DNA from 2 places in the Actinokineospora sp. genome. Region 2 is predicted to be linked to the other one. Evidence: riboswitches for the same ligand, from Rfam matches in the RefSeq annotation. Region 2 holds a riboswitch; the other holds the start of a gene.

Region 1 (7,317 bases), on a different contig from region 2:
GCTGCGAGCGGCTGGTGGAGATGGCGATCGGGCAGGCCAACACCCGGGTCACCTTCGGCGAGCCGATCGCCAACCGGCAGGCGATCCAGTGGATGCTGGCCGACTCCGCGGTGGAGATCGAGGCGCTGCGGTGGCTGGTGCTGCACGCCGCGTGGGTGGTCGACCAGGGCGGCGATTCCCGGCACTGGCAGTCGATCGCGAAGCTCTACGGCGGCGTCAAGGCCAACGAGATCGTCGACCGGGTGCTGCAGATCCACGGCGGCATGGGCTACACCCGCGAGCTGCCGGTCGAGCGCTGGTACCGCGAGCTGCGGCTGCTGCGCATCTACGAGGGCACCGACGAGATCCAGCGCCGCACGATCGCCCGCAACCTGATCAAGGGGCACGCGAGCGTGTCCGGCACACTCGGCTAGAACCGAAGAAGGGAGCGAGCGTGCGAGCGAACCCGTGTCACAGGGCGTCCGCGAGCGGCGTCCCGAAGCCTGCGAGGGGGCGTCCGTGAGCCACATGGTCAGGGCAGCTGTGCTGTCCGAGCAGGGAAAGCCGTTGCACGTCACCGAGATCGTGCTGCCCGAGCCCGGTCCGGGACAGGTGCGCGTGCGGGTCGCGGCCACCGGTGTCTGCCACTCGGACCTGTCCCTGGCCAACGGCACGCTGCGCCAGCCGGTGCCCGCGGTGCTCGGGCACGAGGGCGCGGGCGTCGTGGTGTCGGTCGGCGACGGCGTCACCCGGGTGGCTCCCGGCGACCACGTGCTGCTCAACTGGGCGCCCGCGTGCCGCGAGTGCTGGTTCTGCGCGTCGGGGGAGCCCTACCTGTGCGAGCGCGCGGCGGACGCCGCCGGGGTCCCGCACGCCACCCTCGCCGACGGCACGCCGCTGTACCCGGGGCTCGGCACGGGCGCGTTCGCCGAGGAGACGATCGTGCCCGAGCGGGGCGCGGTGAAGATCCCGGCCGACGTGCCCCTGGCGCAGGCCGCCGTGCTGGGCTGCGCGGTGCTGACCGGCGCGGGCGCGGTGTTCAACACCGCGGCGGTCACCGCGGGCCAGGCGGTGGCGGTGGTCGGCGTCGGCGGCATCGGGCTGTCGGTGCTGCAGGCCGCGCGGATCGTCGGTGCCGACCCGATCATCGCGCTCGACGTGCACGAGGCGAAGGCCGAGCTGGCCCTCGCCCAGGGCGCCACCCACTTCGTCGTGTCCGACGACAAGGCGCCCAAAGCGGTCCGCGCGCTGACCGGCGGCCGCGGCGCCGACGTCGCCTTCGAGTGCGTCGGACACCCGGCGGCCATCCGCACGGCCTGGTCGTCGAGCAGGCGCGGCGGCCAAGTGGTCGTGGTGGGTGTCGGCTCGGCCAAGGCGATGGTCGAGTTCAGCGCGCTGGAGCTGTACTGGTTCGGCCGCACGCTCACCGGGTGCCTGTTCGGCTCCACCGACCCGGACGTCGACGTCCCCCGGCTGCTGGAGCTGGTGGGCTCCGGTCAGCTCGACGTCGGCGGGCTGGTCACCTCGACCACCGACCTGGACGGCATCGAGGCCGCCTTCGAGGACATGCGCGCGGGCCGCGGCGGCCGCACGCTCGTCCGTCTGGACTAATTTGTCCCAGCGCGCGGGGTACGGGCAAGCCGACTCGGGAAACCGTCCGAATGGACAGTGGTGCGACCGCGAGGCTGTTGCCAAGCTCTGGCGGTAGCGGACGTTTGGCAACTAGGCTGGGCGGACTTCGGTCCCGCAAGGAGGTGTCCATGTCCACCTCGGTCGCGATGCACATGAGTGATGGCCTGCTCAACACCACCACCTCGCTGCTGTTCATCGGCGTCTCCGTCGTCGGCGTCGCGATCGCCGCCGGCAAGGCCCGCGCCGACCTCGACGACCGCACCGCGCCCATGGCGGGCCTCGTGGCGGCGTTCGTCTTCGCGACGCAGATGCTCAACTTCCCCGTACTGCCGGGGGTGAGCGGCCACCTGCTCGGCGGTGCGCTCGCCGCGATCCTGGTCGGCCCCTGGGTCGGCGCGCTCTGCGTGTCGATCGTGCTTGTCGTGCAGGCGTTTGTGTTCGCCGACGGCGGCCTGACCGCACTCGGCGCCAACATCACCAACATGGCGCTCATCGGCACCGCCGCGGGCTTCCTCGTCGCGGTCGCGCTGCGCCGCGTGGCCGCCCGCGGCCGGACCGGTCTGATCGGGGTGGCGTTTGTCGCCGCGCTGCTCAACACCGTGGTCGCGTCGCTCGGCTTCGTCCTGCAATTCGCGCTCGGCGGCGACGCGGCGTTCTCCCTCGGCGGTGTCGCGGCCACCATCGTCGGCGTGCACGTCCTGATCGGCATCGGCGAGGGCGTCATCACCGCGCTGACCGTCGGCGCCGTCGCCGCCGTCCGGCCCGACCTCGTCTACCTGCTGCGGGGCACCCAGCGGCAGCTCGAACTGCGCACCCCGGAGGTGGAGCGGGCATGAGCACCGAGACCGCCAACCGCAAGAGCCTGCGCTTTCTGCTCGGCTTCCTGCTCGTCGCGCTGGTCCTGGCGGGCGGGGTGTCCTATCTGGCCGATTCCAACCCCGACGGCCTCGACCACGCCACGCTGTCCGGCTGCGAGGTAGTCGAGACCGACGGCGGCAAACAGCTCAACGGCTCGTGCATAGCGCAGAACGCGAAAGAGCACGAGCTGGCCTCCGGCCCCCTGGCCGACTACACCGTGGGCGGCGACGACACGCTGACCGGGCTCGCGGGCGTGATCGGCGTGGTGGTCACCCTGATCGTGGCGGGCGGACTGTTCTGGCTGCTGCGCAGGCGGCCCGCGCCCGTCAAGGACTAGGGGTGGGCGCGGGCCACCTCCTGCACCGGCCGGGCACCTCCCCGGTGCACCGGCTGCCGCCGCAGGTCAAGGTCGTCTCGGCGCTGGCGCTGGTGCTGTGCGTGGTGTCCACGCCGCGGACCGCGTTCTGGGCGTTCGGTGTCTACTTCGGACTCCTCGCCTGCGTGTGGGCGGTCGCGCACATCCCGCCGCGCTGGATCGCGGTGCGGGCGCTGATCGAGGTGCCGTTCGTGGTGCTCGCGCTGGCGCTGCCGTTCCTCGACGGAGAACCCAGGTTCGAGGTGTTCGGGCTGAGCCTGTCCGAGCCGGGCGCGCTGGCCGGGTGGAACATTCTCGCCAAGGGCACCCTCGGCGTGCTGGTCTCCCTGACGCTGGCCGCCACGACCGCGCCGCGTGAGCTGATAGTCGGTATGCAGCGGCTACGGGTGCCCGCGATGGTGATCACCATCGCCACGCTGATGCTGCGCTACCTGGAGGTCATCGCGGCCGAGGCCAGGCGGATGCGCACCGCGCGGATCTGCCGGGGTCACGACCCGCGGTTCCTGTGGCAGGTCGGCGCCACCGCGCGCGGCATCGGCACACTGTTCATCCGCAGCTACGAGCGGGGCGAACGGGTGCACCTCGCGATGGTGTCGCGCGGTTGGGCGGGCATGATGCCCGACCAGGGCGGGGGTCCGGTCGGCCGCGCCGCCTGGCTCGCCGGTCTGGCGCCCGCCGCGCTGGCCGCGGCCGTGCTCGGGACGGCGCTGTGGGCGTGACGCCGGAGGTCGCCGCCGATGCCGCCGGGGTCACGCGCGCCCCGGCCGCCCTGCTCGTCGAGCGCCTCGCCTACGCCTACCCCGACGGCCACCAGGCCCTCTTCGGCGTCGACCTGCGGGTGGCGCCGGGGGAGCGGGTCGCCGTGCTCGGGCCCAACGGCGCGGGCAAGACCACCCTCGTGCTGCACCTCAACGGCGTGCTCGCGGGCGGCGCGGGCCGGATCGAGGTGGCCGGGCTGCCGGTGCAGAAGGCGAACCTGCGCGAGATCCGCAGGCGGGTCGGCATCGTCTTCCAGGACCCCGACGACCAGTTGTTCATGCCGACCGTGCGCGACGACGTGGCGTTCGGACCGGCCAACTTCGGCCTGCGCGGGGCCGCGCTCGACGCCCGGGTCCGCCAGGCGCTCGACGCCGTGGGCATGGCCGGGCACGCCGACCGCTCGCCGCTGCACCTGTCCGGCGGCCAGCGCCGCCGCGTCGCGCTGGCCACCGTGCTCGCCTGCGACCCCGAGATCCTGGTGCTGGACGAGCCGTCGGCGAACCTCGAACCCGTCGCCCGGCGCGAACTCGCCGAGGTGCTGCTCGGCCTCGGCCGCACGATACTGATGGTCACCCACGACCTGCCGTACGCCTTGCAGCTCTGCCCGCGCAGCGTGCTGATCGACGACGGCGTGGTGATCGCCGACCGCCCCACCCGCGACCTGCTCACCGACACCGCGCTGCTCGCCGCGCACCGGCTGGAACTTCCGTTCGGGTTCCGGCTCGACTAGGGTTCGCCCGACAACCGAATACCGGGCCGTACGAGCCGGAACGGGAGAGCCCCCAGCTACTCCAGGTGGGGCACCGAAGGAGCAAACTCCCCGGAAACTCTCAGGTAAACCTACCGTTCCAGGCCAGGCCACTCTGAAAAGCAGGCGCGAGTCCGGCGCCTCACCCACGGTGCAAGCCGCGTTCCGGCGGCGAAGCTCTCAGGTGCCATGACAGAGGGGGAGTTCCCAGCCGTGGGACGGGTGTGCCCCGTCCTGCCTACCGCAGGAGCTCCCGATGTCGCTCGCCTTGAACGCCCCTGGGTTGTCCACATCCCCTCGATTCATCCACAGCATTTCCGGCGGGGCGGCGTTCGCGCGCCCGCCGTGTCACGCTGCAAGGACAGTATTCAGCGCGCCGAAGGAGATCGAACTTCCATGAGCACCCCCTCCCCGCTGCACGCGGTGCACGAGGCCCTCGGCGCCTCGTTCACCGACTTCGCAGGCTGGGCGATGCCCCTGCGCTACGGCAGCGAGCTGGCCGAGCACCGGGCGGTCCGCGCGGCGTCCGGCCTGTTCGACCTCAGCCATATGGGTGAGATCGGGCTGACCGGCCCCGAAGCGGCCCGGGCCCTGGACCACGCGCTCGTCGGCAACCTGTCGGCGGTGAAGCCCGGCCGCGCGCGGTACACAATGATCTGCGACGCCGAGGGCGGCGTGCTCGACGACCTCGTGGTCTACCGGCTCGCCGAAGACAGCTTCATGGTGGTGGCCAACGCGTCCAACGCCGCCACCGTGGCCGCCGCGCTGCGCGAGCGGGCGGGCGGGTTCGCCGTCGAGGTGGACGACCGCTCGGTCACCACCGCGCTGATCGCCGTGCAGGGCCCGACCTCGCCCGCGATCGTTCGCGCGGTGACGGGCGCCGACCTGGACGCGCTGAAGTACTACGCCAGCGTCCCGGCCACGGCCGCGGGCCACGACGTGCTGCTCGCCCGCACCGGCTACACCGGCGAGGACGGCTTCGAGCTCTATGTCGACGCCGCGAAGGCCACCGACGTCTGGCGCGCGCTGACCGACGCGGGCCAGGAGCACGGGCTGATCCCCGCCGGTCTGGCGTGCCGCGACACGCTGCGGCTGGAGGCCGGGATGCCGCTGTACGGCAACGAACTCGGCCCCGAGCAGACCCCGTTCGACGCGGGCCTCGGCCGGGTCGTCAAGTTCGACAAGCCCGAGGACTTCGTCGGCCGCGCCGCACTGGAGCGCCGCCGCGACACCGACGTCGCGGACAGCGTCCTCGTCGGGCTCACCGGCACCGGCAAACGCGCCGCCCGACACGGGTACTCGGTGCTCGACGCCGACGGCGAGCCGGTCGGTACCGTCACCAGCGGCGCCCTCTCCCCGACTCTCGGCCACCCGATCGCCATGGCGTACGTGCCTGCCGCGCTCAGCGAGCCCGGCACGGCCCTCGCGGTCGACATCCGTGGCTCCGTCACCCCGGTCGAGGTCGTCAAGCTGCCCTTCTACACGCGTCCCGCCTGATCAGGAGATCGAGAAGAGATGAGCATTCCAGAGAACCTCGGCTACACCGCCGAGCACGAGTGGGTCGACCTCGGCGAGGGCGGCGCGGCCACCGTGGGCGTGACGAAGTACGCCGCCGACGCCCTCGGCGACGTGGTCTTCGTGCAGCTCCCCGCGGTCGGCGACAAGGTCGCCAAGGGTGAGGTGTGCGGCGAGATCGAGTCGACCAAGTCGGTCAGCGACCTGTTCGCGCCCGCCGACGGCGAGGTCGTGGAGATCAACGAAGCGGTCGTGGACAGCCCCGAACTGGTCAACATCGACCCGTTCGGCGACGGCTGGCTGTTCCGCGTCCGGGTGGACGACGAGCCCGAGCTGCTCGACGCCGCCGCGTACGCCGAGCTGACCACCGAGAGCTGAGAGAGCACATGAGCACATTCGGACAGTCCCTTGCCGAGGTCGACCCCGAGGTGGCCGCCGCGGTCGGTGCCGAGCTGCGCCGCCAGCAGACGACCCTGGAGATGATCGCGTCGGAGAACTTCGCGCCGATCGGCGTGCTGGAGGCCAACGGCTCGGTGCTGAACAACAAGTACGCCGAGGGCTACCCGGGCCGCCGCTACTACGGCGGCTGCGAGCACGTCGACGTCATCGAGCAGCTCGCGATCGACCGGGTCAAGGCGCTGTTCGGCGCCGAGCACGCCAACGTGCAGCCGCACTCCGGCGCGCAGGCCAACGCGGCGGCCATGGTGGCCGTGCTGAACCCGGGCGACACCATCCTCGGCCTCGACCTCAGCCACGGCGGGCACCTGACGCACGGCATGCGGATCAACTTCTCCGGCAAGCTCTACAACGTCGTCGCCTACCACGTCGACAAGGACAGCGGTCTGGTCGACATGGCCGAGGTCGAGCGGCTGGCCCAGGAGAGCAAGCCGAAGCTGATCATCGCGGGCTGGTCCGCCTATCCGCGGCAGCTCGACTTCGCCGAGTTCCGCCGGATCGCGGACTCGGTCGGCGCGCTGCTCATGGTCGACATGGCGCACTTCGCCGGGCTGGTCGCGGCAGGCCTGCACCCCAACCCGATGCCGCACGCCCAGCTCGTCACCACCACCACGCACAAGACCCTCGGCGGTCCGCGTGGCGGCGTCGTGCTGTGCACCCAGGAGCTGGCGAAGAAGGTCAACTCCGCGGTGTTCCCCGGCCAGCAGGGCGGGCCGCTGGAGCACGTGATCGCGGCCAAGGCGGTGTCGTTCAAGATCGCCGCGACCGAGGAGTTCGCCGAGCGGCAGCGCCGGGTGCTCGACGGCGCCCGGATTCTCGCCGAGCGACTGTCCGCGCCCGACTGCGCGGCGGCGGGCGTCAAGGTGCTGACCGGCGGCACGGATGTGCACCTGGTCCTGGTCGACCTGGTGAACTCGGCGCTGGACGGTCAGCAGGCCGAGGACCGGCTCGACTCGGTCGGCATCACGGTCAACCGCAACGCGGTGCCGTTCGA
Region 2 (7,317 bases):
CGCGGGTGAACACGACGACGGAGGTCGAGGACCTGCTGCGCGAGTTGGCGCCGCGGGTCCTCGGCGCCCTGGTCCGGCGCCACGGCGGGTTCGACGTCTGCGAGGACGCGGTGCAGGAGGCCCTGCTCGCCGCCGCGCTGCAATGGCCGACCGAAGGCGTGCCGGACAACCCGCGGGGCTGGCTGACCACCGTCGCGTCCCGGCGGCGGACCGAGTCGTGGCGGGCCGACTCGGCGCGGCGGCGCCGGGAGGAGACCGCCGCCGCGCAGGCGCCGCCGAACCCCGACCCCGCCCCTGCCGTCGACGACACGCTCACCCTGCTGCTGTTGTGCTGTCACCCGTCGCTCACCCAGGTCTCGCGGGTGGCGCTGACCCTGCGGGCGGTGGGCGGGCTGAGCACCGCGGAGATCGCCCGCGCGTTCCTGGTCCCGGAGGCCACCGTGGGCCAGCGGATCAGCCGGGCCAAGCAGCGGATCAAGGCCGACGGCGCCGAGTTCCGGCTGCCGCCGCCCGCCGAGGTCGCCGAGCGGACGGCGGCGGTGCTGCACGTGCTGTACCTGATCTTCAACGAGGGCTACACCGCCAGCTCCGGGGCCGCCCTGCACCGCGTCGAGCTGACCGGCGAGGCGATCCGGCTCACCCGGCAGGTCCGCGACCGGCTGCCCGACGACGGCGAGGTCGCCGGGCTGCTCGCCCTCATGCTCCTCACCGACGCCCGCAGGCCCGCCCGGACCAGGCCGGACGGCGCGCTGGTCCCGCTGGCCGAGCAGGACCGCACCCGGTGGGACGCTCAGACCATCGCCGAGGGGGTCACGCTGATCACCGCGACGCTGGCGAGCGCGCCGATCGGCCCCTATCAGCTCCAGGCCGCCATCGCCGCCGTGCACGACGAGGCGGCGAGTTCGGCGGACACCGACTGGCCGCAGATCCTCGGCCTCTACCACCTGCTCGACGCCATCGCGCCCGGGCCGATGGTCACCCTCAACCACGTTGTCGCGGTGGCCATGGTGCACGGCCCGCGGGTCGGCCTGCGGCGGCTCGCGGCCGCGGCGGCCGACCCGGCGCTCGCGGGCCACCACCGGGTGCACGCCGTCCGCGCCCACCTGCTCGACCTCGCGGGCGACCGGGACGCCGCGCGCACCCAGTACGAACTGGCAGCCCGCAGCACGCTCAGCGTCCCGGAGCAGCGCTACCTCAACTCCCGCGCCGCCCAGCTCACCTGAACCGACTCAGCCCTCGAAGTCGTCCGGGTTCGGGCCGTAGCGCGTGCCGGTGTCCAGGCCCGCGAGCACCGCGAGGTCGTCGTCGGCCAACTCGAAGTCGAACACCTCGATGTTGGCCTTGATCCGCGCGGGCGTCACCGACTTCGGGATCACCACGTTGCCGAGTTGGACGTGCCAGCGCAGCAACACCTGCGCGGTCGACTTGCCGTACTTCTCCGCGATGCGGCTGACCGTCGGGTCGGCGACCAGGTTGCCCTGGGCCAGCGGGCTCCACGCCTCGGTCGCGATGGCGTGCGCGGCGTGGTACGCGCGCAGCTCGGCCTGCGGCAGGTTCGGGTGCAGCTCGATCTGGTTGACCGCCGGAACCGTGTCGGTCTCGGCGAGCAGGCGCTCCAGGTGCGGCACGTGGAAGTTGGACACGCCGATGGACCGGGCGCGACCCTCGGCGCGGATCTTCTCGAACGCGCGCCAGGTGTCGACGTAGGCGTCGCGGCCGGGCGAGGCCCAGTGGATCAGGTACAGGTCGACGTAGTCGAGCTTGAGCTTCGCCAGGCTCTCGTCGAACGCGCGCAGGGTCGAGTCGTAGCCCTGGTCGGAATTCCACAGCTTGGTGGTGACGTACAGCTCCGCGCGCGGCAGGCCGGACGCGGCGATCGCGGCGCCGGTCCCGGACTCGTTGCCGTAGATCGCGGCGGTGTCGATGCCGCGGTAGCCGGCCTCGATCGCGGTGGTCACCGCGTCGCCGACAGCGGCGTCGGGTACCTGCCACACGCCGAAACCGAACTGCGGGATGGTGGTGCCGTCGTTGAGCTTGACGTCAGGAACGTTGGGCATGAACCGACTTCCTCTGCGTGACCGGCTTGATTCGTCCACCAGCGAACAACTGCCTGCCGCCCGGTATTTCTTCCCGAACCGCCGCGCGGCCCCACCGATTCACTCGATAGGGCCGCGCGGTGCAGGTGCTCACCCGCTGTAGGCGTCCAGCGGCGGACAGGAGCAGACCAGGTTGCGGTCGCCCTTGGCGCCGTCGATGCGGCGGACCGGCGGCCACACCTTCGCGGCGGTGATCCCGGCCGGGTACACGGCCTCCTCGCGGGTGTACGGGTGGTCCCACTTGCCCGCGATCGACGCGGCCGTGTGCGGTGCGTTGGCCAGCGGGTTGTCGGCCGCGGGCCAGTCCCCCGCCGCGACCCGGTCGATCTCGCCCTTGATGGCGATCATGGCCGCGCAGAAGCGGTCCAGCTCGGCCAGGTCCTCGCTCTCGGTCGGCTCGACCATCAGCGTGCCCGCAACGGGGAACGACATCGTCGGCGCGTGCAGCCCGTAGTCGGCGAGCCGCTTGGCCACGTCGTCCACGGTGACGCCGGTGACCTTGGTGATCCCGCGCAGGTCGAGGATGCACTCGTGGGCGACGAAGCCGCCCGCCCCGGTGTAGAGGACCGGGAAGTGCTCGTCGAGCCGCCGGGCGACGTAGTTGGCAGACGCGACCGCGGTGAGCGTCGCGCGGCGCAGGCCGTCGGCGCCCATCATCCGTACATACGCCCAGGAGATCGGCAGGATCGACGCGCTGCCCCACGGCGCGGCGCTGATCGGGCCGACCCCGGTGGCCGGTCCGGCCAGCGGCTGCAGCGGGTGGTTGGGCAGGAACGGCGCGAGGTGCGACCGCACGCCGATCGGGCCGACGCCGGGGCCGCCGCCGCCGTGCGGGATGCAGAAGGTCTTGTGCAGGTTCAGGTGCGAGACGTCCGAGCCGAACTTGCCGTAGCGGGCCAGGCCGATGAGCGCGTTGAGGTTCGCGCCGTCGACGTAGACCTGGCCGCCCGCGTCGTGCACCAGCCCGCACACCTCGCGCACGGTGTCCTCGTACACCCCGTGCGTGGACGGGTAGGTGATCATGATCGCGGCCAGGTCGGCGCGGTGTTCCTCGACGGTCGCGCGCAGGTGGGCCAGGTCGATGTTGCCCGAGTCGTCGCACTTGACGACCGCGACGCGCATGCCCGCCATGACCGCGCTGGCCGCGTTGGTGCCGTGCGCGCTCGACGGGATCAGGCAGACGTCGCGCTCGCCGTGGCCCTGGCTCCGGTGGTACGCGCGGATCGCGAGCAGGCCCGCGAACTCGCCCTGGCTGCCCGCGTTCGGCTGCAGGCTCACCGCGTCGTACCCGGTCAGCTCGGCCAGCCATGCCTCCAGGTCGGCCACGATCCGCAGGATGCCCGCGGCGTCCTCGGCGGGCGCGAACGGGTGCAGGTCGGCGAACGCGGGCCAGGTGATCGGCTCCATCTCGGCGGTCGCATTGAGCTTCATCGTGCACGAGCCGAGCGGGATCATGCTGCGGTCGAGCGCGACGTCCTTGTCCGACAGGGTCCGCAGGTAGCGCAGCAGCGCCGTTTCGGAGTGGTGCGTGGCGAACACCGGGTGCGTCAGATAGTCCGACGTGCGGACCAGCGCGGCGGGGATGGCGTCGGCGGTGTCGGCGTCGAGCGCGTCGACATCGCCGGTCACGCCGAACGCCTGCCAGACAGCGCGCAGGTGCTCGCGGGTCGTGGTCTCGTCGGCGGCGACGCCCACGTGGTCGGCGTCGGCCAGGCGCAGGTTGACGCCCAGCTCGCGCGCCGCGGCGACGACGTCGGCCGCCTTGCCGGGCACCCGGGCGAGCACGGTGTCGAAGAAGGCGCCGTGCGCCACGTCGACCCCGCCCGCGCGCAGCCCGGCGGCCAGCACCGCGGCCATCCGGTGCGCGCGGGTCGCGATCGCGCGCAGGCCCTCGGGGCCGTGGTAGACCGCGTACATCGACGCCACGACAGCCAGCAGCACCTGCGCGGTGCAGATGTTGGACGTGGCCTTCTCGCGGCGGATGTGCTGCTCACGGGTCTGCAGGGCGAGCCGGTAGGCCAGGGCGCCGTCCGCGTCGGTGCTGACGCCGACCAGGCGGCCGGGGAGCTGGCGCTCCAGGCCCTTGCTCACGGCCATGTAGCCCGCGTGCGGCCCGCCGAAGCCCATCGGCACCCCGAAGCGCTGCGTGGTGCCCACGACGACGTCCGCGCCGATCTCGCCGGGTGGGCGCAGCAGGGTGAGCGCCAGCAGGTCGGCGGTGACCGCGACCTTGGCGCCGCGCGCGACCGCGTCGGCGATCAGCGCCTCGTGGTCGCGCACCGCGCCGGACGCGCCGGGGTAGGACAGCAGCACACCGAAGAAGTCGCCCTCGGGCAGCCCGTCGGCCAGGTCGGCGACGACGACCTCGATGCCGAGCGGCTCGGCGCGGGTCTCGATGACCGCGATCGTCTGCGGGAAGGTGTCCGCGTCGACCACGAACCGGGCCGACTTCGACCGACCCGCCCGGCGCACCAGCGTCATCGCCTCGGCCGCCGCGGTGGACTCGTCGAGCATGGAGGCGTTGGCCGTGGGCAGCCCGGCCAGGTCGGCGACCATGGTCTGGAAGTTGATCAGCGCTTCCAGCCTGCCCTGGGAGATCTCCGGCTGGTACGGGGTGTAGGCGGTGTACCAGGCGGGGCTCTCCAGCACGTTGCGGCGGATCACCGGCGGGGTGAGCGTGCCGTAGTAGCCCAGGCCAATCATCTGGGTCAGCACGCGGTTGCGCCCGGCCAGCTCGCGCAGCTCGGCCAGCGCGCCCGCCTCGGTCGCGGGCGCGGGCAGGTCGAGGGTCAGCTCGCCCTCGCGAATCGACTCCGGCACCGCGTGCCGCGCCAGCTCGTCGAGCGACCCGACGCCGATCGCGGCGAGGATCGCGGCCAGCTCGGCGGGCCGGGGCCCGATGTGGCGGTCGGCGAACGGGGTGCCGTGCTCCAGCGCGGCGAGGGGGATGCGGTCCATGTGCGAGCCTCCGGCGTTCGGGGTCGGGCCGAGAGCGGGCGCGTGCCCGCTGGGCCCTCCCCCTCTGTCCGTGCCCGGTTGGCCGGGCGCCTGAGAGCTTCGTCCGCGGGCGGACTTGCACCTTCGGCGGGGCGCCCCGGTGGTGACCGGGAAACCCGCTTTCCAGAGGCGTCTCGCCCGCGCGGTCCGTTTGCCTGAGAGGTTCCGGGGAGGAGTTGCTCCTTCGGCGCCGATCCGGTGGGTGCACCGGTCGACTCTCCCGCGCGGGTTTGTGCGACGACCAGGTGAGTCTAACCCGTCGGGGCGTAACTCGATTGCCCGCGGCCGGGTGTTCGCGGTCCACTGCGGACATGGACACCGCCGCGCTCGACGCCTTCGACCAGCAGCTTCGCCGCGACCTGAGCCCCGGCGACGGCCACACCGCCGTCGAGCGCACCGCCCGGCTCACCCGCCAGGTCAGCACGATCCCGCAGGGCTGGTCCGGGATTGTGTGGTCCGACCTGGACGAGGACACCGCCGACGCGGCCATCGCGGCGGAGGTGGCGCGGTTCCGGGGCGTCGCGGGGTTCGAGTGGAAGCACTACCACCACGACCGCCCGGCCGACCTGCCCGCGCGGCTGCTGGCCGCGGGCCTGACCGCCGGACCGGACGAGGCCGTGCTGGTCGCCGAGGCCGCCGCGGTGCCCGACTTCGCCCCGCCCGCCGGGGTGACGCTGCTCGACGTGACCGACGCGGCCGGGATCGAGCGGGCCGTGGACGTGCACGGGGACGTCTTCGGCTACGACGTCGGCGGGCTCCGGGCCCGGCTGCTGGCCCAGCTCGCGGCCGCGCCGGACACCCTCGACATGGTGCTGGCCGTCGCGGGGGACGTCGCGGTCAGCGCCGCCCGCACGGAGTACTACCCCGGCACCGAGTTCGCGGGCCTCTGGGGCGGCGGCACCCTGGAACCCTGGCGCGGCAAGGGAATCTACAAAGCCCTGGTCAGCCACCGGGCCCGCCGGGCACAGGCCCGCGGCGCCCGCTACCTCCAGGTCGACGCGCTGCCGACGAGCGGCCCGATCCTGGCGCGGGTCGGGTTCACCCGGCTCACCACGACCACGCCGTACACCTTCGGCTAGCCGGCGTTGCGGGTCTTGCGTCGCTGGGTCAGTTCGTCCTCGGTCGGCTGGGTCAGCTCGACGCCGTCCGCGCGTTCCGCGGGGAACTCGTGGATGGTGCCGCTGATCTCGCGGATCGCGCCGCTGACCGCGATGCCGAACACGCCTTGGCCGCCCTGGAGCAGGTCGACGACCTCTTCCGGCGAGGTGCACTCGTAGACCGTGGTGCCGTCGCTGAACAGGGTGATCTTGGCCAGGTCGCGCACGCCGCGGCGGCGGAGGTGCTCGACGGCCACCCGGATGTTCTGCAGCGAGACGCCCGTGTCGAGCAGGCGCTTGACGACCTTGAGGACCAGGACGTCCTTGAACGAGTACAGCCGCTGCGACCCGGAGCCGTGTGCGCTGCGCACCGTCGGGACGACCAGACTGGTGCGCGCCCAGTAGTCGAGCTGCCGGTAGGTGATCCCGGCGATCTGGCACGCGGCAGGACCCCGGTAGCCGACGAACTCGTCCGGCAGTGAGGCGTCCGGGAACAGTTCGCCCTGCTCTCCGGCGTCAGCCCCGACGGGACCGTGCTCGAACACGCCTGCCTCCCCTCGTCCGGCCACCGCTGGCCGGCGAACGAGACCGCACGTTCCGCTGTGGGGAACCGTCGGCCGAGCGGATCGACCGGTGTGCTCCTGCACCGAATCACACCGGCGCGATTCGCTCATCCCTGACGGTAAGACGGGCACGGGTACAGGTCAACGCGACGCGCGGAACAAGAGCGAAGCCAAGCAAACCACACTGGTTCGAGACCCGCCGCAACGCAGGCAACCACGCAGTTCGTCCACCCACCCGGACGGCGCGAAGCCCCAACCACACCGAATCGCGCCGCGCCACACCGTGGTTTACCCACCTCGACGGCGCGCAGCGCCGAGCCACGCTGGATCGCGAGAGAACGCACCGTGGGTGACCACGCAATTTGGTTACACACCTCGATGGCGCGCAGCGCCGAGCCACGCTGGATCGCGAGAGTCCGCACCGTGGGGGTCTGGGGCTCGGGCCCCCAGAGACAACGCGGAGCGCACCCGGCTCATGCTCTCCATGAGCATGGGTCCCCCATGCGCGGCGCGGCGCGGCTCTCAGGTGTCGGCGCCGCGGAAGTCCTCTGGCGAGACGGAGTC

The links. A riboswitch is a leader RNA that binds a small molecule or an ion and turns the genes downstream of it on or off. The one in region 2 is predicted to bind glycine.
Region 1: another riboswitch for glycine. It lies ahead of gcvT (glycine cleavage system aminomethyltransferase GcvT); the one in region 2 lies ahead of gcvP (aminomethyl-transferring glycine dehydrogenase).

The regions. Positions count from the first base shown of each region.
Region 1 is NZ_JBQTHF010000046.1:5,023-12,339, reverse strand. Features, by position in the region: gene ACT4N7_RS16415 (acyl-CoA dehydrogenase family protein) at 1-413, shown strand, start outside; gene ACT4N7_RS16410 (alcohol dehydrogenase catalytic domain-containing protein) at 508-1,590, shown strand; gene ACT4N7_RS16405 (energy-coupling factor ABC transporter permease) at 1,740-2,447, shown strand; gene ACT4N7_RS16400 (PDGLE domain-containing protein) at 2,444-2,806, shown strand; gene cbiQ (cobalt ECF transporter T component CbiQ) at 2,809-3,564, shown strand; gene ACT4N7_RS16390 (energy-coupling factor ABC transporter ATP-binding protein) at 3,561-4,334, shown strand; glycine riboswitch at 4,366-4,460, shown strand; gene gcvT (glycine cleavage system aminomethyltransferase GcvT) at 4,749-5,849, shown strand; gene gcvH (glycine cleavage system protein GcvH) at 5,868-6,245, shown strand; gene glyA (serine hydroxymethyltransferase) at 6,254-7,317, shown strand, end outside.
Region 2 is NZ_JBQTHF010000008.1:61,923-69,239, forward strand. Features, by position in the region: gene ACT4N7_RS04215 (RNA polymerase sigma factor) at 6-1,223, shown strand; gene ACT4N7_RS04220 (aldo/keto reductase) at 1,230-2,057, opposite strand; gene gcvP (aminomethyl-transferring glycine dehydrogenase) at 2,187-5,054, opposite strand; glycine riboswitch at 5,227-5,326, opposite strand; gene ACT4N7_RS04230 (GNAT family N-acetyltransferase) at 5,405-6,172, shown strand; gene ACT4N7_RS04235 (MerR family transcriptional regulator) at 6,169-6,735, opposite strand; gene ACT4N7_RS04240 (bifunctional nuclease family protein) at 7,276-7,317, opposite strand, start outside.